One region of the Nocardia nepalensis genome, then DNA from elsewhere that is predicted to be linked to it. Evidence: riboswitches for the same ligand, from Rfam matches in the RefSeq annotation. Region 1 holds a riboswitch; each other region holds the start of a gene.

What was found. A riboswitch is a leader RNA that binds a small molecule or an ion and turns the genes downstream of it on or off. The one in region 1 is predicted to bind S-adenosylmethionine.
Region 2: it holds a riboswitch for S-adenosylmethionine, as region 1 does, so the genes downstream of both, ACHQ4I_RS36760 (aminotransferase class V-fold PLP-dependent enzyme) here and ACHQ4I_RS36065 (rhodanese-like domain-containing protein) in region 1, are expected to answer to the same signal.
Region 3: it holds a riboswitch for S-adenosylmethionine, as region 1 does, so the genes downstream of both, ACHQ4I_RS00165 (amino acid ABC transporter permease) here and ACHQ4I_RS36065 (rhodanese-like domain-containing protein) in region 1, are expected to answer to the same signal.
Region 4: it holds a riboswitch for S-adenosylmethionine, as region 1 does, so the genes downstream of both, ACHQ4I_RS38495 (bifunctional o-acetylhomoserine/o-acetylserine sulfhydrylase) here and ACHQ4I_RS36065 (rhodanese-like domain-containing protein) in region 1, are expected to answer to the same signal.

What each region holds. Positions count from the first base shown of each region.
Region 1 is NZ_JBKBET010000038.1:326,316-331,431, reverse strand. Features, by position in the region: gene ACHQ4I_RS36075 (FAD-dependent oxidoreductase) at 1-1,184, opposite strand, end outside; gene ACHQ4I_RS36070 (Rv0361 family membrane protein) at 1,544-1,999, shown strand; SAM riboswitch class IV at 2,064-2,180, shown strand; gene ACHQ4I_RS36065 (rhodanese-like domain-containing protein) at 2,195-2,611, shown strand; gene ACHQ4I_RS36060 (O-succinylhomoserine sulfhydrylase) at 2,640-3,854, shown strand; gene ACHQ4I_RS36055 (RpiB/LacA/LacB family sugar-phosphate isomerase) at 4,133-4,579, shown strand; gene ACHQ4I_RS36050 (DJ-1/PfpI family protein) at 4,700-5,116, shown strand, end outside.
Region 2 is NZ_JBKBET010000038.1:465,106-470,221, reverse strand. Features, by position in the region: gene ACHQ4I_RS36780 (Pls/PosA family non-ribosomal peptide synthetase) at 1-342, opposite strand, end outside; gene ACHQ4I_RS36775 (MarR family winged helix-turn-helix transcriptional regulator) at 506-928, opposite strand; gene ACHQ4I_RS36770 (MDR family MFS transporter) at 1,010-2,434, shown strand; gene ACHQ4I_RS36765 (LysE family translocator) at 2,439-3,074, opposite strand; SAM riboswitch class IV at 3,201-3,314, shown strand; gene ACHQ4I_RS36760 (aminotransferase class V-fold PLP-dependent enzyme) at 3,361-4,683, shown strand; gene ACHQ4I_RS36755 (flavin reductase family protein) at 4,917-5,116, opposite strand, start outside.
Region 3 is NZ_JBKBET010000001.1:35,379-40,494, reverse strand. Features, by position in the region: gene ACHQ4I_RS00185 (LLM class flavin-dependent oxidoreductase) at 1-57, opposite strand, end outside; gene ACHQ4I_RS00180 (GNAT family N-acetyltransferase) at 54-632, opposite strand; gene ACHQ4I_RS00175 (ABC transporter substrate-binding protein) at 640-1,614, opposite strand; gene ACHQ4I_RS00170 (amino acid ABC transporter ATP-binding protein) at 1,634-2,431, opposite strand; gene ACHQ4I_RS00165 (amino acid ABC transporter permease) at 2,428-3,453, opposite strand; SAM riboswitch class I at 3,464-3,557, opposite strand; gene ACHQ4I_RS00160 (hypothetical protein) at 3,889-4,611, shown strand; gene ACHQ4I_RS00155 (glycosyltransferase family 2 protein) at 4,781-5,116, opposite strand, start outside.
Region 4 is NZ_JBKBET010000040.1:234,753-239,868, forward strand. Features, by position in the region: gene ACHQ4I_RS38485 (MFS transporter) at 1-1,111, opposite strand, end outside; gene ACHQ4I_RS38490 (TetR family transcriptional regulator) at 1,246-2,010, shown strand; SAM riboswitch class IV at 2,054-2,164, shown strand; gene ACHQ4I_RS38495 (bifunctional o-acetylhomoserine/o-acetylserine sulfhydrylase) at 2,247-3,575, shown strand; gene metX (homoserine O-acetyltransferase MetX) at 3,572-4,723, shown strand; gene ACHQ4I_RS38505 (TetR/AcrR family transcriptional regulator) at 4,828-5,116, opposite strand, start outside.

The sequences.
Region 1 (5,116 bases):
CTGTCGTCGAGCAGGCAGGCCACGGTCTCGTTGGCATCGCCCTTGGTGTGGCCGATGAGGCCGACCGGGCCGCGCTTGATCCAGCCGGTGACGTAGGTGGCGGGCATGTAGCGGTCCGCACCGTCGGCGTCCTCGTCGGCGATGACGCGTCCGGCCTCGTTCGGGACGACGCCGGCCTGATCGTCGAACGGCAGGTTGGTGAGGTTCTGCGACAGGTAGCCCACGGCGCGGTAGATGGCCTGCACGTCCCAGTCCTTGAAGACGCCGGTGCCCTTGACGTTGCCGGTGCCGTCGAGCTGGGTGCGCTCGGTGCGCAGGCCGACGACCCTGCCGTCCTCGCCGAGGATTTCGGCGGGGGATTCGAAGAAGTGCAGGAACAGCTTGTGCGGGCGGTTGCCGACATCGCGGATGGCCCACTGCTCCAGGGTGTTCGCGATCATGTCGACCTGCTTGGAATGCCGGCGCGCGGCCTCCGAGCCCTCGTCGTAGTCGATGTCCTCCGGATCGACGATGACCTCGATGGTCGGGGAGTGGTCGAGTTCGCGTAGCTCGAGCGGCGTGAACTTCGCCTGCGCCGGGCCGCGGCGGCCGAAGACGTGCACCTCGATCGCCTTATTGGCCTTCAGGCCGTTGTAGACGTTCGGCGGTATCTCGGTCGGCAGCAGTTCGTCGCCGGTCTTGGCGAGCACGCGCGCGACGTCGAGTGCCACATTGCCGACACCGAGCACGGCGACCTTCTCGGCCTCCAGCGGCCAGGTGCGCGGCACGTCCGGGTGGCCGTCGTACCAGGACACGAAGTCCGCGGCGCCGTAGCTGCCGTCCAGGCCGATGCCGGGGATGTCCAGCGCGCGGTCGGCGTTGGCGCCGGTGGAGAAGATCACCGCGTCATAGAACGTGCGCAGGTCGTCGAGGGTGATGTCGGTGCCGTAGTCGATATTGCCGAGCAGGCGGACCTGCGGCTTGTCGAGCACCTTGTGCAGGGCGGTGATGATGCCCTTGATGCGCGGATGATCCGGCGCGACGCCATAGCGGATCAGCCCGAACGGCGCTGGCATGCGCTCGTAGAGGTCGATGCTCACCTCGGCATCGGACTTCATCAACGCGTCGGCGGCGTAGATTCCGGCCGGTCCTGCGCCCACGATCGCGATGCGAAGCGGGCGAGTCGCTGCACTTTGTTCGGTCATCTTTTACGCGCACCTTATGGTCGAAACAATTAACGGCATCAGTCTTAGCTTAGGCTAACTTGACGCATCCTCTTGGTTGCACCTGACGATGCGGACAGGCGGCTCGCGGCTGCACAGTCGCTACGACGGTGAGCTGCCATATGGCTATGACAGCAGGCCGCAGTCTCGCGATTCTATCGGTGGCGCATGGCGCACCCTGCGGGCGGTGCGTGAACCGGACGCTTGCCATTCGGCTCACTTACCGGAGTACCCGCTCTCCCCGCGACTATCAAATCGTCGCGGCACCGATGCTGGGCTCGGCCGCGCCCGAGTCCGGGGGCGACTGCCGGATACCGCCGTCCACCAGGGATGATCGAGCCATGACAGAGCAGCAGAGCGCCGACGAAGAACCCGTAATCGAGGTCGACCAGACCGATCGCCGCTCCATCGCGCCGTTCATCGCGGCAGCCGTGTTTGCGGCCGTCGTCCTGGTCGCCATCGTGCTGGGCGCGGTGCTCTCGCCCGCTGAGAAAAATGTCACAGAATCGGACAAGATCTCGGCCGCGGTGCAGCGCTACGCGGAGGCCCGCGGCACCACCGACAGCACGCCGCCGCCCGCAGTTGCCTGCCAGGGATTCGACGAGAGCAAGTCGCCGCTGGCCGCCCAGTTCGGCGGCGCCGCGGCCGGAAAGTCGATCAAGGTCACCAAGATTGAGAACGCCATGGTCGACGGCGATAAGGCGAAGGCGAATGTGACCATCGCGGTCGACGGCCGGGAGACGCCGGCGACGTGGAATTTGGTTCGCTCCGGCGACCGCTGGATCGTCTGCAACTGACTTACCGGCGTGGCGCGAACCGGCGTTTGACATGGCGGCCCCTGCCCAGGCAATCTCGGACGCAGGTCATGAGAACCAGCGTCAAGCCCCGGCTGGCTGGTCGGCAACCCTCCTCCGCGGTGGGGTGCTCCGGGTGACGACCTGGCCGCGCACCGGAACCCAGGTGCGGCAAGCGTGGATTCACAGGAGGATCGCATGACATATGCCGGTGACATCACCCCACAGCAGGCGTGGGAGTTGTTGCGGGACAATCCGGAAGCCGTCTTGGTCGACGTGCGCACCGAAGCCGAATGGCGCTTCGTCGGCGTGCCCGATACCAGTTCGATCGACCGGCCGACGGTGCTGATCGAATGGGTCGACAGTAACGGCGCCCGCAATGGTGAGTTCGTCGCGCAGCTGACCAAGGCGCTGGAGGGTCGCGATCCGGCGGCGCCCGTCGTCTTCCTGTGTCGCTCCGGGCAACGTTCCGTCGGTGCGGCGGTCGCCGCGACCGGTGTCGGGATCGAGCCGTCGTACAACGTGCTGGAGGGCTTCGAGGGCCCGATCGACGAGTCCGGTCATCGCGGCGGCACCGGCTGGCGCGCGCTCGGTCTGCCGTGGCGGCAGTCATGAGTTCGTGCTGTGTAGTCGGGAGCCGGTCATGATCACCGGTGGTGCGTTCGACAAGCCGCTGCCCGAGGGGGTCGGCCCCGCGACGCTCGGCGTGCGGGGTGGGCTGCGTCGCTCCGGATTCGAGGAGACCGCCGAGGCGCTGTATCTGTCCTCCGGATTCGTCTACGAGAGCGCCGAGGCGGCCGAGGCCGCGTTCACCGGCGATATCGAACATTTCGTCTACTCCCGCTACGGCAACCCGACGGTGGCCATGTTCGAGGAGCGGCTGCGTCTGATGGACGGCGCCGAAGCATGTTTCGCGACCGCGAGCGGCATGTCGGCGGTTTTCACCGCGCTCGGCGCGCTTCTGGGCGCGGGCGATCGACTTGTGGCCGCGCGCAGCCTGTTCGGCTCGTGCTTCGTGGTGTGCAATGAGATCCTGCCGCGCTGGGGCGTGGAGACGGTCTTCGTCGACGGCGATGATCTCGACCAGTGGGAGCAGGCGCTGTCGGTGCCGACCAAGGCGGTGTTCTTCGAGACGCCGGCCAACCCGATGCAGACGCTCGTCGACGTGCGCCGGGTGAGCGAACTCGCGCATGCCGCGGGCGCGAAGGTGGTGCTGGACAACGTCTTTGCCACGCCGCTGCTGCAGCGCGGTTTCGAGCTCGGCGCGGATGTGCTGGTGTATTCCGGCACCAAACACATCGACGGTCAGGGCCGGGTGCTCGGCGGTGCGATTCTGGGCCCGCACGATTACATCGACGGTCCGGTGAAAAACCTTATGCGCCACACCGGTCCGGCGCTGAGCCCGTTCAACGCGTGGACCCTGCTCAAGGGTTTGGAGACCATGCCGCTGCGCGTGCGTCATTCGACGGAATCCGCGCTGCGTATCGCACGTTTCCTCGAGGGCAACAAGTCCGTCTCGTGGGTGCGCTATCCGTACCTGGAGTCGCATCCGCAGCACGAGCTGGCGACCAGCCAGATGAGCGGCGGCGGCACGGTGGTCACCTTCGAGCTGAACGCGCCCGCGAACGAGGCCAAGAAGCGCGCCTTCGAGGTGCTGAACCGGTTGCGCATCGTCGATATCTCCAACAACCTCGGTGATTCCAAGACCCTGATCACCCACCCCGCCACCACGACCCATCGCGCCATGGGGCCCGAAGGGCGCGCGACCATCGGGCTGTCCGACGGTGTCGTGCGCATCTCGGTGGGGCTCGAGGATGTCGAGGATCTGCTGGGCGATCTGGAGCGCGCCCTGAGTTAGTAGGTCCGCTGTGGCCGTGGATATCGAACATTGCGCTCGAGTTCCTCGGTATGGCCAGCCCGATCAGTCGAATCCAGCCGCTGAACTGGGTGCTTCAGGAAGCGATGTGACGCGACCGGTCGGCGCTGGCGCCCGCAGTGCCGTTCGATGCGCGGCGGCCGGATTTGTCATCGATTGGGCCATGGGCGAGGCGTTGGGGGGAGTTTCGTAGCGTTGGGCTGATCGGGGTTGTGCTGAGTCTTCGGGCCGTGTGGTGGGGACGTTATTACGCTTGGGGTATGCGAATTTCGGTTGCGGCGGATGAGCGGGTGGGGGTGGCCGAGGAGCTGGTGGTGGAGCTCGGGCGGCGGGGGCTGGAAACGTTGGTGCACGGGGCGCTGTCGGATAGTGAGCGCAACGACTGGGCTTGGGCCAGCGAGGCGGCGGCGCGGGATGTGGCCGAGGGTCGGGCGGAGCAAGGGGTGGTGTGCTGTTGGACAGGGACGGGGGCTTCTATCGCCGCCAACAAGGTGGCGGGGATCAGGGCGGCGCTGTGTGCTGATGCGGCGACGGCGGTTGGTGCGCGCAAGTGGAATGACGCGAATGTGCTTGCGCTGAGCCTACGTTCGACTTCCAGGGCGGAGCTGACGGAGATTCTGGACGCGTGGTTCGGCGGTGAACCCAGCACGGATCCCGATGACCGCGCCAACATCGCCCATCTCGCGAAGATCGAACGCGGTCACTGATCGGTTCCCGGCGGGGAGCTTGGGCTTTCTGGTCGGTTCGGCGCCGCCTACGAGCTCCAGGCTGAGGACTGAGCATCATTGACAGTATCCTGTCAATGATGACAGCATACTGTCATGCTGATGAGAACAGTTCACATGGCCGTGTACGACACGCTCGCCGACTGGGAGGTGGGTGCGGCCACCGCGCATATCAACAGTCCGCGCTGGCAGGTTGCGCCGGGGACGTTCCGGGTGCTGACCGTCGGGCCGACCAAGGATCCGATCACCACGATGGCGGGAGTGCGCATCGTGCCGGATGTGGCGCTCGCCGATCTCACTCCGGCCGACAGTGCGATGCTGATCCTGCCGGGGGCCGATCTGTGGATGACCGGTGACGAGCTGGCGCCCTTCGCGCGCAAGGCGCGGGAGTTCGTCGAAGCGGGTGTGCCGGTCGCGGGGATCTGCGGTTCCACCCTCGCTCTGGCGAAGGAGGGGCTGCTCGATGATCGGGCGCACACCAGCAATGCGGCCGAAGTTCTGCAGTACAGCGGATATTCG
Region 2 (5,116 bases), 140 kb from region 1:
CGGGACGTACGCCGCACCGGCGAAGAGGATGGCCAGGATGGTGACGTAAAGCTCATATGTGCCGGAGGGCATGCGGACCCCGACCCGGTCGCCGGGATGAACGCCTGCCGCCGTCAATCGGACGACACCTTCGTCGATCTCGGCCAGCAAGTCCGTATAGCTGAGCACTACGCGGCCGTCATCGATCGCGGGTGCCTCGGGGTGGGCCTGCGCGGTGCTGTTCAGAATGTCGACAAGGGTCCTGACCTGCGGTGCGAGTGCGGCGCGAAGTAAGGGATGGGGCGTGGGGAGTCCGGTCGCCGGGTCCTCGCCCGCCGCGGTGTCGACCTGCGGCTGCAGCATTACGTCCTGCCCACCTCTCATAGACCTGCCTAGCGCTTCCCGAGTTGTTGTTTCACAAGAGGGTTACCAGTGGGCAAACACCACGGTGACCAACTGTCCACGGTACCTGCGGTATCGGCTGACTGTCGTCGACCGAACCGGGTGGTCGGTTGGCGCGGTGGGCTCAGAGATCTTCGCCGAGCGCCTTCAGGGCGAGGCGGTGCAGGGTGCGCCGCTCCTCGTCATCGAGCCGGTACAGCACCCGCTCGGCGGCCTGTTCGATGAGTTCATCGGTCTTGCGGCGCTCGGCCCGTCCGGCCTGCGTGATGGAAAGCCGGTACTTGCGCCGGTCCACCGAATCGCGGGTGCGGATCACGAACCCGGCCGCCTCCAGGCCGTCGATCAGCCGGACCACCTCGCTGCGATCGATGCCGAGCGCGGTGGAGACCTGCTGCTGGGACAGGTCGTCGAACTCCTCCAGGCAGACCAGCACCCAATGTTCGCGCAGTGACGTGCCCATTTCGGCGTGCACGGCCTTGTGCAGCTTGCCGAGCGCGTAGGTCGGGAAGCGCAGCAGGCCGCGGGGATGGATGTAGTCGGCGGGCATTGGGCAATTGTATCTATTGTTGAGCAACAAGATTGTTGATAACCTCCGCAATCTAGGTTGTCTACGAATAGCGGAGGATCCATGTCGGATACTCGAACGGCCGTCGCCGCTGCCGCACCCGCACTCGAACCGATCCCCGCTCGGGTCTGGCGGGTCGCCGGTGTGGTGGTTTTCGGCGCCGTGATGAGCATGTTGGATACGTCACTGGTCAATATCGGGCTGAACACCATCGCCACGGATCTCGGTGCGGCACTGGATAGTGCGCAGTGGATCGCGAGCGGATATCTGCTGGCACTCGCCGTGACGCTGCCGCTGTGCGGTTGGCTCGGACGCCGGTTCGGGATGGACCGGGTCTGGTTGAGTGCGCTCGCCGGGTTCACCGTGACCTCGGGGTTGTGTGCGCTGGCGCCGAATATCGGCTGGCTCATCGGATTGCGGATCGCGCAGGGGCTGGCCGCGGGTTTGCTGGTGCCCGCGGGGCAGACGCTGATCGGTCAGGTCGCCGGTCCGCATCGGCTGGGCCGGGTGATGAGCGTGGTGGGGATCGCGGTGGTCGCCGCACCCGCGATCGGGCCGACCATCGGCGGCGTCATGCTCGCGAACCTGGACTGGGAGTGGCTGTTCCTGATCAATATCCCGTTCGGGCTGGTGGCATTCGTGCTGGCACGGCGGGTGCTGCCGCGTTCGGCGACGAGCGATACCGGAGGCCGATTCGATGCCACCGGATTCGCGTCGATCGCGATAGGTCTGTCGGCACTGGTCTACGGGCTGGGTGAATTCGGCAGTCGCGGTAGCGTTTCCGCGCCGACGGTGTGGATGTCGGTGGTGGTCGGCGTGCTGGCACTCGGTCTGTTCGTGGCCCGGTCGGTGCGCGGGCGCGGTGCGAGTCTGCTCGATGTTGGACTGTTCCGGCATCCGGTGTTCGCGACGGCGAATGTGGCGAACTTCTTCGCCGGTGCCTCGATGTTCGGGGCAATGCTGGTGCTGCCCTTGTACTTTCAGGTCCTGCACGGCGACGGACTGGTAGCGACGGGGTTGCTGCTGATGTCGTTCGGGCTCGGCGGCATCATCGCGATGCCGATCGGCGGACGGTTGACCGATCGGTACGGCGGCGGTGTGGTCGCGGTGGTGGGCAGTGCGGTCACCGTCGCCGTCTCGGTGCCGTTCGCGCTCGGTGATGCCTCGATGAATCCTGTTGTGATACAGGCGCTCTTGCTGATTCGCGGCATGGCGACCGGGCTGACCGGGATGCCGATCGTGGCCGCGGCCTATGCGTCGGTGCGGCCCGAGCAAATTCCGGATGCGGCGTCGTTCGTCAATATCCTGCAGCGGGTCGGTGGATCGATCGGGGCGGCGTTGCTGGCGGTGGTGTTGTATCGCGCGGCCGATGCCGGATTGCCGGTGGATGCCGGGTTCCGGCAGGCGTTCTGGTGGCTAACCGCCGCTGCCGTTGTCTCGCTGATCGCATCGGTGCTGCTGTGGCGCAAGGAGAATCGGCCGACGTAACGGATTACGCGGCCGAGGCTGCGGTGCCGATGCCGAGTGCGGCGAGGATAGCCGCGCTGATCTGCTCGAGCCGATCGCGGACCCGGGGGCGGCGCAGCATGGCGACCGCCCGGGCGGCCAGCAGAGCGAGCAGGATCATCTCCACGGCGGCGACGGTGCATTCGATTGCGCCGAGCGCGAGGGTGTTCACGAAGGTGACATCGGTGAGGAATTGCGGCAGCACCGCCAGGTAGAACAGCCCGACCTTCGGGTTGAACATGCACGACACCAGGCCCGCGGCGAACGCCGAGCGAATCGATATCGCCTCGCCCGGGCTCGGCTGCCCGGACGCCTGAGCGGTGCCGGCCGGGCGCTGTTTGCGGTGCGCGAGCAGCGCCCGAATTCCCAAGTACACCAAGTAGATTCCGCCGATGACCTTGAGCGTCCGGTAGGCCGTCGCGGACTGTTCCAGCAGCGCGGCGACCCCGGCCGCGACCACCACCGCCCAGACGATGCCACCTAGCGCCGAGCCGACCGCCGCGGCGATGCCGGGGCGTGCGTCCACGATCGAGAAGCGCAGCACCAGAAACGAATCCGGGCCGGGCGTGATCGACAGCAGAATGCACAGGCCGATAAAGCTGAGCAGCAGGGAAAGCGTCACCTCTCGATGAGACCGCATATCACCCAGTGCTGCAAGGTTATTTATTCGAGTGCATGTGTATGCGACCGGTCGTGGGCCGGAAACGGCGGTTGACAGAGCGGTGCGGCATCTGTCAGTCTCGGTTCAGGTCATGAGCACCAGCGTCAAGCCCCGGCTAGCTGGTCGGCAACCCTCCTCCGCGGTGGGGTGCTCCGGGTGACGACCGGGCCGCAGCCCGACCGGGTGCGGCAAGCGCGGACTCGGACAATCACCTGATGACGAGTCCCATAGCCGATGGGATTTTGTGATGACTGCTGTTCTCGAACCGACCTGTGCCCCCCTCGCCCGGGTCTCCGGCGGCGACCTCCAGGTGCCGCTGGTCCAGGGCGGGACGACCACCTACGCGAACTTCGACTATGCCGCGAGCGCACCGGCATTGGCCGAGGTCACCGACCGGGTGCAGCAGCTGTTGCCGTTCTATGCGAGCGTGCACCGCGGTGCGGGTTACGCCTCGCGCATCTCCACCGAGTGCTACGAGGCGGCCCGCGGTTCGGTCACGCGCTTCCTCGATACCGCCGACGACCAGGTCGTGGTGTTCACCCGCAACACCACCGATTCGCTGAACCTGCTCGCCGCCTGCGTCCCCGGTGACACCGTGGTGCTGGATACCGAGCATCACGCGAATTTCCTGCCCTGGACCAGGCGCGGCCGCCGCGTGGTCGAGGCCGCCGCGACCGTTGAGGAGACCATCCGTCAGCTCATCGCCGAACTGTGCAGTAAGCCCGCCGCGCTGCTCGCGGTCACCGGCGCCTCCAATGTGACCGGTGAGGTGCTGCCGCTCGAGCGCCTGGCCACCATCGCGCACCAGTGCGGCGCCCGCATTCTGGTCGATGCCGCGCAACTGGCGCCGCATCGTCGAATCAGCCTGCGCGACACCGGCGTCGACTACCTCGCATTCTCGGGCCACAAGCTCTACGCACCGTTCGGCGCGGGAGTGCTTGTCGGACGCCGGGATTGGCTCGATGCCGCCGAACCGTATCTGGCGGGCGGCGGTGCGGTCCGTGAGGTCAGCACCACCCGCGCGGAATGGGCGCCCGCGCCACATCGTCATGAGGCCGGGTCGCCGAACGTCCTGGGTGCGGCCGCGCTCGCCGCCGCATGCAACGCGCTGTGTGCGATCGATCCCGAAACCCTTGCCGCCCACGAACATCTGCTCGCCGATCGCCTGCGCGCTGGCCTGTCCGACATTCCTGGCGTCAATCTGCTGCGCATCTGGGACGACAGCCCGGACACCGTCGGCATCGTTGCCTTCACCCTGGACGGTTTCGTCCCCGGCCACGTCGCGGCCTACCTCTCCGCCGAACACGGCATCGGCGTCCGCGACGGCCGTTTCTGCGCCCATCCGCTGCTCGAGCGCCTCGGCCTCGACGGCGCTCTGCGTGCCAGCATCGGCCTCGGCACCAGTTCCGCCGATGTGGACCGGCTCGTCGAGGCCATCGCTACCCTCGTCGCCAAGGGTGCGAGCTGGAATTACGCCTGCACCGAAGGCCTCTGGAACCCGTCCCCCGAGACCCGCCCTTTCATCAGCCCCAACTCCGCCGACGGCGCCGCGCCCTGCTCGATCGGCTGATCGCATTCGACCGCTCGGTCACAGCCGCCGCGCGGCATCGGGCTGACGGCCCACCGCTGCGGGAACATCGCGTAATGGGTCGCATAGCCCAGTGGAGGCCGGGACCGTAGCTGCCGTTCCGCTTCCGCCGGAGCGCAGCCTTGCAGGCCATGCCCGATCTCGGACGCCGCTGACCGATAGCCATGGCTCGAGTGCGGTAGTCCGATGCTGAAAGGCTTTGGTGGGCCAGGAGTTCAGTCTTCGAGTGAGGTCGGGCGGTAGTAGCGGCCGCGGTAGTAGAGCAGCGGCGCGGCGCTTGGTTGCTCGTCGGTATTGTCGTGGACCCGGGTGACCAGGCCGACGACGAAGGTGTGATCACCGATGGGGATCCGCTGTTGGATCGTGGCGCGGATCCAGATGGGGGTGCCGTGCAGGACGGGCTCGCCGGTGTCCA
Region 3 (5,116 bases), on a different contig from region 1:
CCGTCCGGTGCTCGGATCGGGCACCCGGGTGACGAGGGTGAACAGCAGGAACTTCATGCGCGGGCCCCTACCTGGTCGGCGATGGAATGCGATGCGGGGAGATGGCTTTTGGGGGACAGATACTTTTCGAAGGGGTGCGGGCCGACCTCTTCGGCCGGGATATCCGGGTCGTAGAGCGCGGTGTACCCGTGCGCCAGGTACAGCCCGACAGCCTCGGGTTGGCGTGGGCCGGTGGTCAGATAGATGCGCCGGTAACCACGTTCGGCGATCTGGGTCTCCAACTGCTCGAGCACGAATAGGCCGAGCCCCTGCCTGCGGTGTTCGCGGGCGGTCCAGATCCGTTCGAGCTCGGCGGTTTCGTCGTCGTAGCGGCGGAATGCCCCACCCGCCACGGGTTCTCCGTCGCGGGTGACCACCAGCAGTCCGCCACGCGGCGGAGCGAACTCCTGCGCCGGGTAGTCGCGCAGCGAATCGTGCACCTCGCCAACGGTTCCGCCGTATCGGGTGCTGTATTCGACGGCGAGTTCGGCGAGCAGTGGTGTGGTCAGCGGATCATCCTGGGCGACCGCGTGCACGCGCAGCTCCGGCCGCGCCGATGTCCGCCGCGTGATCGGTGAAAGTCGTGCTGTCATAAGCCGATCACGACTTCTTCGGTAGGCCGGGCGGGTTGATCCGGGAACTCGGCACGGTCTCGGTCTTCAATCCCCAGCGATCGATGACCTGCTGATAGGTGCCGGTCTGGATGGCGTTGTTGATCGCCTTGTTGATCGGGCCGATCAGACCGTTGTCCTTCTTGGTGAGCACACCGATCTCGCCCTGCAGCGTTTCACCCGCACCGGAGAAGGTCGCGACGATCTTGGTCTGGTTCGCGGTCGTGCTGTGATAGATCGCGGACGGATTCGGGCCGATGTAGCCGTCGAGGCGCTGCGAGGCCAGCGCCAGATAGTAGTCGGTGATCTGCTGGAAGTAGGCGATATCGATGGCGGGCAGGCCCTCGGCGATGTTCTGCTCGTTCCACTTCACCAGCAGCTGCTCCTGATTGGTGCCGCTGCCGACGCCGATCCGCTTGCCCGCCAGGCTCTTGCGATCCTTGTAGTCGAGCGTGCTCTGCTTGGGGATCTCCAGCGCGACGGTGTCGTTGCGGTAGGTGGCGAAGTCGTACTTCTCCTTGCGCTCCTCGGTCACGGTGACGTTGGAGATGAACACATCGGCCTCGCCGGAGTCGACCCGCACGAAGTTCTGCGACCAATCGGCCACCTGTGCAACGAGTTTCAGTCCGAGGATATCGGCGATGAGCGAGGCGAAATCGACCTCGGAACCGACGATGGTCTTATCGTCGGTGGCGTAGAACCGCAGCGGCGGTGCGGCGCTGCCCGATCCGGTCACCACCAGCGTGCCACGGTCCCGAATGGCCTGCGGCAGTTCGGCGGCGATGGCATCGACCTTGGGCGCGTGGATCCGGCCGGACTGGGCCGGGGAGAGGTCGAAGGTGATCGAACCGGCGGGCTGGGCGGAGTTTTCCGCATCGGGGTCGGTGCCGCAGCCGGTGGCCAGCAGGGCGACCGTGGCGGCCAGGCCGACCAGGGCGGAGATCTTCATGGAATACCTGTTCATCGGGGAGCGCGCACCGCGCTCAGCGGACTCGGGATAGAAATGCGCGGGTGCGCGGATGCTCGGGGTTGTCGAGCACGGCGACGGGCGGGCCCTGTTCGACGATCACGCCGCCGTCGAGGAATACGACGGTGTCGGCCACCTCACGGGCGAAACCGATTTCGTGGGTGACGATCACCAGCGCGGTGCCGCCGTCGGCGAGATCGCGGATCACGTCGAGGACCTCGCCGACGAGTTCCGGATCCAGTGCGGAGGTCGGTTCGTCGAACAGGATCACCGGCGGTCGCAGCGCCAACGCCCTGGCAATGGCCACGCGCTGCTGTTGTCCGCCGGACAGCCGCCGCGGATAGGCGTCGGCCAGTTCGCCGATCCCGACGCGGTCCAGCAGTTCCTTTGCCTCGCGCTCGATTTCCTGGCGCGGGCGACCCTGCGCGGAAATCGGCGCGAGCGTGACATTGTCGAGCACCGTCAGATGCGGGAAGAGATTGAACTGCTGGAAGACGAAGCCGATGTGCGAGCGCTGCTTGCGCACCTCGCGATCGGACAGCGCGTGCAACTTGTTGCGGCGCAGCCGGTATCCGATCAGCTCGCCGTCGATGTGCACGGTGCCCGCGTCCAGCGACTCCAGGTGGTTGACCACGCGTAGCAGGGTCGACTTGCCGGAGCCGGACGGGCCGATCACGGTGACCACCTCGCCGGCACGCACAATCAGATCGATGTGTCGCAGTACCTCGGTGGCGCCGTAGGACTTTCGCACGCCGCGGACCGCTACGGCCGGGGCCTTGTCGGTGCCGACCGCGTCGGCTGCCGGCGCGCTCATCGGGTCGCTCCGCGCGGTGCGGCGGAACCGCTTTCGGCGATTTCGCGCAGCTTGCTCCACACCTTCTGCAATGGCGTCGGCGGGGGTGTGCGGTGCGCGCCCTTGGCGTAGTGGCGTTCGATGTAGTACTGCGCCACCGAGAGAATCGTGGTCAGCACGATGTACCAGACCGTGGCGACCATGAGCAGTGGGACCACCCGGCCATTGCGCCCGTAGATCACCTGAACCTGGTAGAAGAGTTCGGCGATCGCCATCACCGAGACGATCGAGGTGCCCTTGAACAGGCTGATCACCTCATTGGTCGCATTCGGCAGGATCGAGCGCATGGCCTGCGGGACGATGACGGTGCGGAACTGGCGCAGGCGCGGAATGCCGAGCGCCGCGGCGGCTTCCAGCTGTCCGGGATCGACCGAGATGAATCCCGCCCGGATGATCTCGGCCGAATACGCGGCCTGATGCAGTGCCAGGCCGATGACCGCCGCGGTGAACCCGCTGATCACGCCGTTCACCTCGAAGGTGAGAAAGCCGGGGCCGAACGGGATCCCGAGTGAGAGCGTGTTGTAGAGGTAGGCGATGTTGAACCAGAACAACAGCTGCACGATCAGCGGAATCGACCGGAACGCCCAGATGTAGACCCACGAGATCACCCGCAGCACCGGATTATTCGACAACCGGGCGATCGCCAGCGCGGTGCCGATCAGGAATCCGAGTGCCGTACCCCACAGCGTCAGCTCCAGCGTGACCTTCAGCGCCGACAACACCGACTTCGCGGTGAAGTACTTGGCGAAGGTCGACCAATCCCAGCCCGGATTGGTGACCAGCCCGTGGATGAACTGCGCGAGCAGGACGAGTGCGATGACGCTGACCACCCAGCGCCACGGGTGCCAGGTCCTTGCGACGGTGGGGGCGTCGGCGGTGGTTACGGCAGCGCCGAGTGCACCTGATGCCGTGGCATCGGGTGTGTGGGCACCCGGTATCGGGGCATCCGATGCCACAGCATCGGATGCGACGGACGCGCTCATGATTTCGGTTCCTCCATCGTTCCCGGCGGAAGCACCCGCACCCGGTGGCCGGGGGGTTGCTGCGACGTCGACGAGCCAGGTCTCTCGGTCGCTCTGGATGGTGTGTCCGACGCCGAGCACGGGTCGGTCAATGGGTCTAGCCGAAATATCATGCGAAGCAGGCGAAGTCCGGCACAAGGGTACGAATCAGCGTGAGCGCAGACCTTGTCCGAATGGCCATGAGCAGCGATTATTGGCCCGGTCGTGCGGTTGCTCGTGGTGCATGGGGCGCAGTCCTTTCCGCGCCTTTCGTCTGGTTCGCCCGCGCGGCGGGTCGGTGCGGCAGTCCGATCGGGCGCGCGACGCGGCCGAGTTGGCAGTCGAAATGAGCCCAGTTGCGAAGGTTTGCCGGAGTACTCTCGGACCTCGATCGTGCCCGACGATGAGGAGGTCTGTATGACCGTGCTGCGCCGTCTGACCACGCTTACCGCCATCGCGACCGGTGCGGCCGCGGTGACACTCGCCGCCCCCGGCATCGCCGCCGCGGCTCCCGCGCCGATGCCCGTACCCGCGGTGACCACGCCGGGCGAGCCGGCCGGCCAAGCCGGTACCGCCGCGCCCGGCGATTTACTCAGCGCCTACCGAGCCGCCGTCGAAGCGCTGCGCGCCTTCGGCATCGACCCGTTCCTGTATCCGGCGGCCGCGGCCTTCTGCTCCAACGACACCACCCTCGGCCTGACCCCCGCCGTCGCCGGCGCGGTTCCCGGCCCGTGGCCGAAGACGACTGTGGCCATCCCCGGACTCGACCTGTCCGCGGTCAAGTCGGGCCAGACGATGTTCACCTTCGTGCCCTACGGCGTGGGGCCGGAGCGCACGAACGTCTCCGGCATGAATGTCGCCTGGGTGAACCTGGCAAACGGCCGCAGCGGTATTACCGCGATGGGCCCGCTCTCCGACGTGGTCCGATCGATCGTCCCCGCCGAAATCCCCGCCGAGGTAAGACCACTCGCCGAACGCGCCATCCAGGACTTCTTCAGCGCATTTCCCGCCGGCGGCGTCCGCGCCGTCCCGGTCGACACCGGCTCCGGCACCGTCCTCGCCGCAGTCTTCGGATCCATCGACAACGGCGGCAAGCCCTGCTACTTCCTCCCGACCGTGGGCATCACCACGGTCCGCTGACCCCGGCGAACTCCAACGTCGCCAACCAGACCCACCAAGCGGGGTCGCGAACCTGCCGCGGATTCGATCAAGATCAGGTGGAACTGGTGGCGGGGTTCTCTCGGGCGATGCCGCCATAGATTCCACCTGATCTTGGTCGCCAATTGAGGGCGGCGGGGAGAGGGGCGGGTCAGTGGGTGGGGGTGAGGGGGCGGGCTTTCCAGGTCAGGGTGTTTGTGCGGTGGGCTTGGTGGGAGTGGGTCCATAGGCGGAGGTAGGCGGCGATGGAGAGTGGGTGTGCTAGGGCGGCAAGGGTATCGGTGCGGGTGAGGGGGCCGTTTTCCAGGGAGCGGGTGAGTAGGCGGCTGGTGACTGCGGCGGTGTAGCCGATGAGACCGGTGGCGCGCGTCCGGCCGCGACCGGCGATGGCGGCGAGGGGTGGTACCCAGTAGGCCAGTGCGGCGATAGCTCCCACGGCCGCGCCGCCGACTGTCGTGCCGCCGTATGCCGACCAGAGCCAGCGGGT
Region 4 (5,116 bases), on a different contig from region 1:
CGCTGGCCGCGTAGCTGTCACCGAAGCTCAGCTGCGCCAGCCACAGCAGACCGAGGACGCCGAGCACGGCACCCGCCACCATCAGCGGACGCGGGCCGAGCTTCGGCAGCAGCGCGCTGGTGACACCGGCCGAGATCGCGATACCCGCCGGGAACGGCAGGAAGGCGAAGCCCGCCTTAAGGGACGAGTAGCCGAGGGTGATCTGGAAGTAGTAGCTCAGGAACAAGAACATCGCGAACATCGCGATCGGGATCAGCAGGGCGGCCAGGAATGCGCCACCGCGGTTGATCTCACCCGGAATATGCAGCGGCAGTAGCGGATTCGACGAGCGACGCTCGATGGCGACGAAGGCGATCAGCAATGCGACACCGACGACGAGCAGCGCGAGGGTGCTCCCGGCCAGCCAGCCGTCCTCGGCGGCGCGACTGAAGCCGTACACGATGGCGATCAGGCCGAGCGTGACCGTGACCGCGCCGGGCACGTCATAGCCGCCGGTGCGCGGGACCGGTATGTCCTTCACCACAAACGCCAGCGCACCGAGCAGGGCGATCAGGGCGATCGGCGTGTTCACCAGCAGGCACCAGCGCCAGGAGGCGTACTCGGTGAGCGCACCGCCCGCGATCAGGCCGAGTGCGGCGCCACCGGCGGAGATACCCGCGAAGACACCGAACGCGGTCGCGCGCTCCTTTGCCTCGGTAAAGGTCACCGAAAGTAGCGAAAGTGCCGCGGGCGCAAGCAAAGCCGCGAACGCACCCTGCAAGGCCCGACCGGCGAACAGCTCCGCGCCGTTCTGCCCGAGACCGGCCACCGCGGATGCACCGGCGAATCCGACCAGACCGACGATGAACACCCGGCGCCGTCCGAGGTAGTCCGCGAGCCGTCCGCCGAGCAGCAGCAGGCCGCCGAAAATCAGCGTGTAGGCGGTGAGCATCCATTGCCGATTGCCATCGCTGATGTCGAGATCACGTTGTGCGAACGGCAGTGAGATGGTCACGATCGTCGCATCGAGAACCACCATGAGCTGGGCCAAAGCGATCACACCCAGGGCCCACCAGCGCGCCGAACTGCGCTGTCTTTCCGGAACGTCAACCGCTATCGCAGTGTCGGTCATCTTGCTCTCCTCGCCATCCGAAGTCGTGCAGTCATCCTGTCATCGGCGGACATTTGTCGTCAAGAGAAAAATGTCTGATTGCGACATTTGACCGTTAAAGACACGATCGGTCCCAATTGCGATAGCATGAGGGCATGCTCGAGTCATCGACGCCGATCGGCGCGGGCGCAGCAGCCGACGACGCCGCACGCGCCTCAGTGAATCCAGGGCCCAGCGCGGTGAATGCAGGGCCCAGCGCGCCCGCGAGCGTCGGGCTGCGCGAACGCAAGAAGCAGCAGACTCGGCTGCGCATCATCGAGGTGGCGCTGGACCTGTGCGACGCACAGGGATTCGACGCGACGACGGTCGAGCAGATCGCGAACGGCGCGGACGTATCACCGCGCACCATCAACCGGTACTTCGACAGCAAAGAGGACATCGTCCTCGGGCCGGTCAAGGATTTCGGCCTCGCCATCGCCGAATGCCTGCGCGGACTTCCGGTCACCGGCAATGAACTGCAATCGCTGCGTGAGGCGTTCCTGCAGGTCGTCGACAGGGCCGCGGTCAGCGTCGACGGACCGATCTCATTCCGGCGCTTTCAGCAGATGCAGCGGATCCTGCGCAGCAGTCCGACGGTCAGCGCGCAGAGCATGGAACTCGCCGACGACAAGAACGCCGCCATCGCCGACGCGATCGCCGAACGACTCGGCACCCAGCCCGACGCGCTGCCGGTGCGACTGGTCGTCGGCGCGTGGCAGCTGATCGGTCACCTCAGCATGGAATGTACGAACTCGATCTTCGACGACGCGGACACCTCGGCCGCCGCTGCCGACGCCCGCAATGCGTTCACCACATCATTCGACGAGTTCATGCGCGTGTGCACCGGGCGCATCGACACCGTTGCGGCGGAAAACGGCTAACGGATTTCAGCCGTCGACCGCCCGCCGGTTACCATGTCGGTCAGGTCATGAGTGCCAGCGCGAAGCCCCGGCTTGCTGGACGGCAACCCTCCAGCAGCGGTGGGGTGCTCCGGGTGATGACCGGGCTCTCGAAAGCCGAGAGCAAGCGCGCACCTCAGGAGGTTCCCCCCATGTGTTGTTGTCCGTCACCCGCAATCCCATAAACCTGCTGGCGAACAACCCTTTTGGAGCAAGACATGAGTGACCCCATCGCGTCCGCGGCCGATCCGGCGCAGTGGTCCTTCGAGACCAAGCAGATCCACGCCGGGCAGACGCCCGACGAGATCACCGGCGCACGTGCACTCCCGATCTACCAGACCACCTCCTACGCCTTCCGTGACACCGATCACGCGGCCGCGCTGTTCGGGCTGGCCGAGCCGGGCAATATCTACACCCGGATCACCAACCCGACCCAGGACGTGGTCGAACAGCGCATCGCCGCCCTGGAGGGCGGTGTGGCCGCGCTGTTGCTGGCCTCCGGCCAGGCCGCGGAGACCTACGCGATACTCAATCTCGCCGCCGCTGGCGATCACATCGTCTCCAGCCCGCACCTCTACGGCGGCACCTACAACCTCTTCCACTACTCGCTGCCCAAGCTCGGCATCGAGGTGTCCTTCGTCGAGGATCCCGACGACCTCGAGCAGTGGCGCGCGGCGATCCGGCCGAATACCAAGGCCTTCTACGGCGAGACCATCGCCAACCCGAGCAGCGCGATCTTCGATATCCGCGGCATTTCCGCGATCGCACACGAGGCGGGCCTGCCGCTGATCGTGGACAACACGGTCGCGACCCCGTATCTGATCCAGCCGCTGGCCCATGGCGCCGACATCGTTGTGCATTCGGCGACCAAGTACCTGGGCGGGCACGGTTCGGCGATCGCCGGGGTGATCGTCGACGGCGGCACCTTCGACTGGACCGTGCGCGACGCGCAGGGCGAATCCCGGTTCCCCGGCTTCACCACCCCGGACCCGAGCTACCACGGCGCGGTCTTCGCCGATCTCGGCGCTCCGGCCTATGCACTCAAGGCGCGGGTGCAACTGCTGCGCGACCTGGGTGCGGCGGTGTCGCCGTTCAACGCGTTCCTGATCAGTCAGGGCATCGAGACGCTGAGCCTGCGGCTCGAGCGCCACGTCGCCAACGCGCAGGCGGTGGCCGAGTTCCTGAGCACGCACCCGGCGGTGGAATCGGTGTCCTACGCGGGGCTGCCGTCCTCGCCGTGGCACGAACGCGCCGCCGAGCTGGCGCCGAAGGGCGCGGGCGCGATCGTCGCGTTCGAACTGCGCGGCGGTGTTGATGCGGGCAAGAAGTTCGTGGACGCGTTAGCCCTGCACAGCCATGTCGCTAACATCGGGGATGTGCGTTCTCTTGTGATTCACCCGGCGTCGACGACGCACTCGCAGTTGACGCCCGAGGAGCAGCTCGCCTCCGGCGTCACTCCGGGGCTGGTCCGGCTCGCGGTGGGCATCGAGGGGATCGATGACATTCTGGCCGATCTGCGAGCCGGTTTCGCGGCGGCGGCGCCGTGACTGTGAGTGCCGAACCGAGTACCGCCCGTCCGGCGGTGGCCCTGCCACCGCCGGACGGGCGGCTCGGCATCATCGCCATCGGAGACGTACAGCTGGAGAACGGCGCGGTCATTCCGGACGTGCATCTGGCCGTGCAGCGCTGGGGTGAGCTCTCCCCCGCGCTGGACAATGTGGTGCTCGTCGAGCACGCGCTGACCGGCGACTCGCACGTCGTCGGGGTGCCCGACGATATCCACCCGCTGCCCGGCTGGTGGGACGGCATGGTCGGTCCCGGTGCTCCGGTGGATACCGACGAATGGTGCGTCATCGCCACGAACGTGCTCGGCGGCTGCAAGGGCAGCACCGGGCCGTCGACGCTGGCGCCGGACGGAAAGCCTTGGGGCGCACGGTTTCCCGAGATCTCCATCCGGGATCAGGTCACCGCCGAAGCGGCGCTGTTCGATCTGCTCGGCATCGAGCGCCTGGCCGCCGTCGTCGGCGGTTCGATGGGCGGCATGCGAGTGCTGGAGTGGATGGTCGGCGCGCCGGACCGAGTCGGATCCGCGCTGGTGCTGGCCGTCGGCGCACGCGCCACGGCCGACCAGATCGGCACGCAGACAACCCAAATCGCCGCCATCAAGGCCGATCCGGATTGGCAGGGCGGCGATTACCACGACACCGACCGCGCCCCCACGACCGGTATGGGCATCGCCCGCCGCATCGCGCACCTGACCTACCGGACCGAGGGCGAACTCGACCACCGCTTCGAGAACAACGCGCAGGGCGATGAGGATCCATGGAACGGCGGCCGCTACGCGGTGCAGAGCTACCTGGACCACCAGGCCGAAAAGCTCTGTAGCCGTTTCGATCCCGCCACCTATGTGCTGCTCACCGAGGCGATGAACCGCCACGACATCGGCCGCGGGCGCGGCGGAGTCACCGCTGCGCTGGCCGCCACCCCGGTGCCCTGTGTGGTCGGCGGTGTCGATTCGGATCGCCTGTACCCGTTGCGAACTCAGCAGGAACTCGCCGACGGCCTGCCCGGCTGCGAGGGTCTGGAAATCGTGGTCTCGCGCGACGGACACGACGGCTTTCTCACCGAAGCAGCAGCAGTCTCGAAGCTGCTGATCGAAACCATGCGCTTGGCCCGCCTCAGCCGAACCAGCTGAAAGTTCACCATTGGCACGGGGACACGGATCCAGTCGATCAGGCGAAAGTTGTGGCTGGGTTGGGCCTACCGCCACCGGGATCCGCAGCGCTAGGCCGCGTCAGTTCAGCCGAAGCTGCCCGCGCTCGGCTTGCCGGCTCGCAGTGCGCCAGGGTCGGGTGCGCCGATCAGCAATTGGACGATGGAGTGGACGAAGCTCTCCAGCCGCTCGCGGGGATATTCGTCGGGTGCGCTGACCGCGAGCCTGCCGAGCATTTCGGCGACGCTCAGCAGCGAGTTGGTGAGCAGTCCGGAATCCATTCCCGCCCAGCGTGAATCCACCGCTATGCCCATGCGGACCAGGGATTCGGCCTGATCGAAGACGCCGGTGCGGGAATCGGCAAGTGCCGCACGG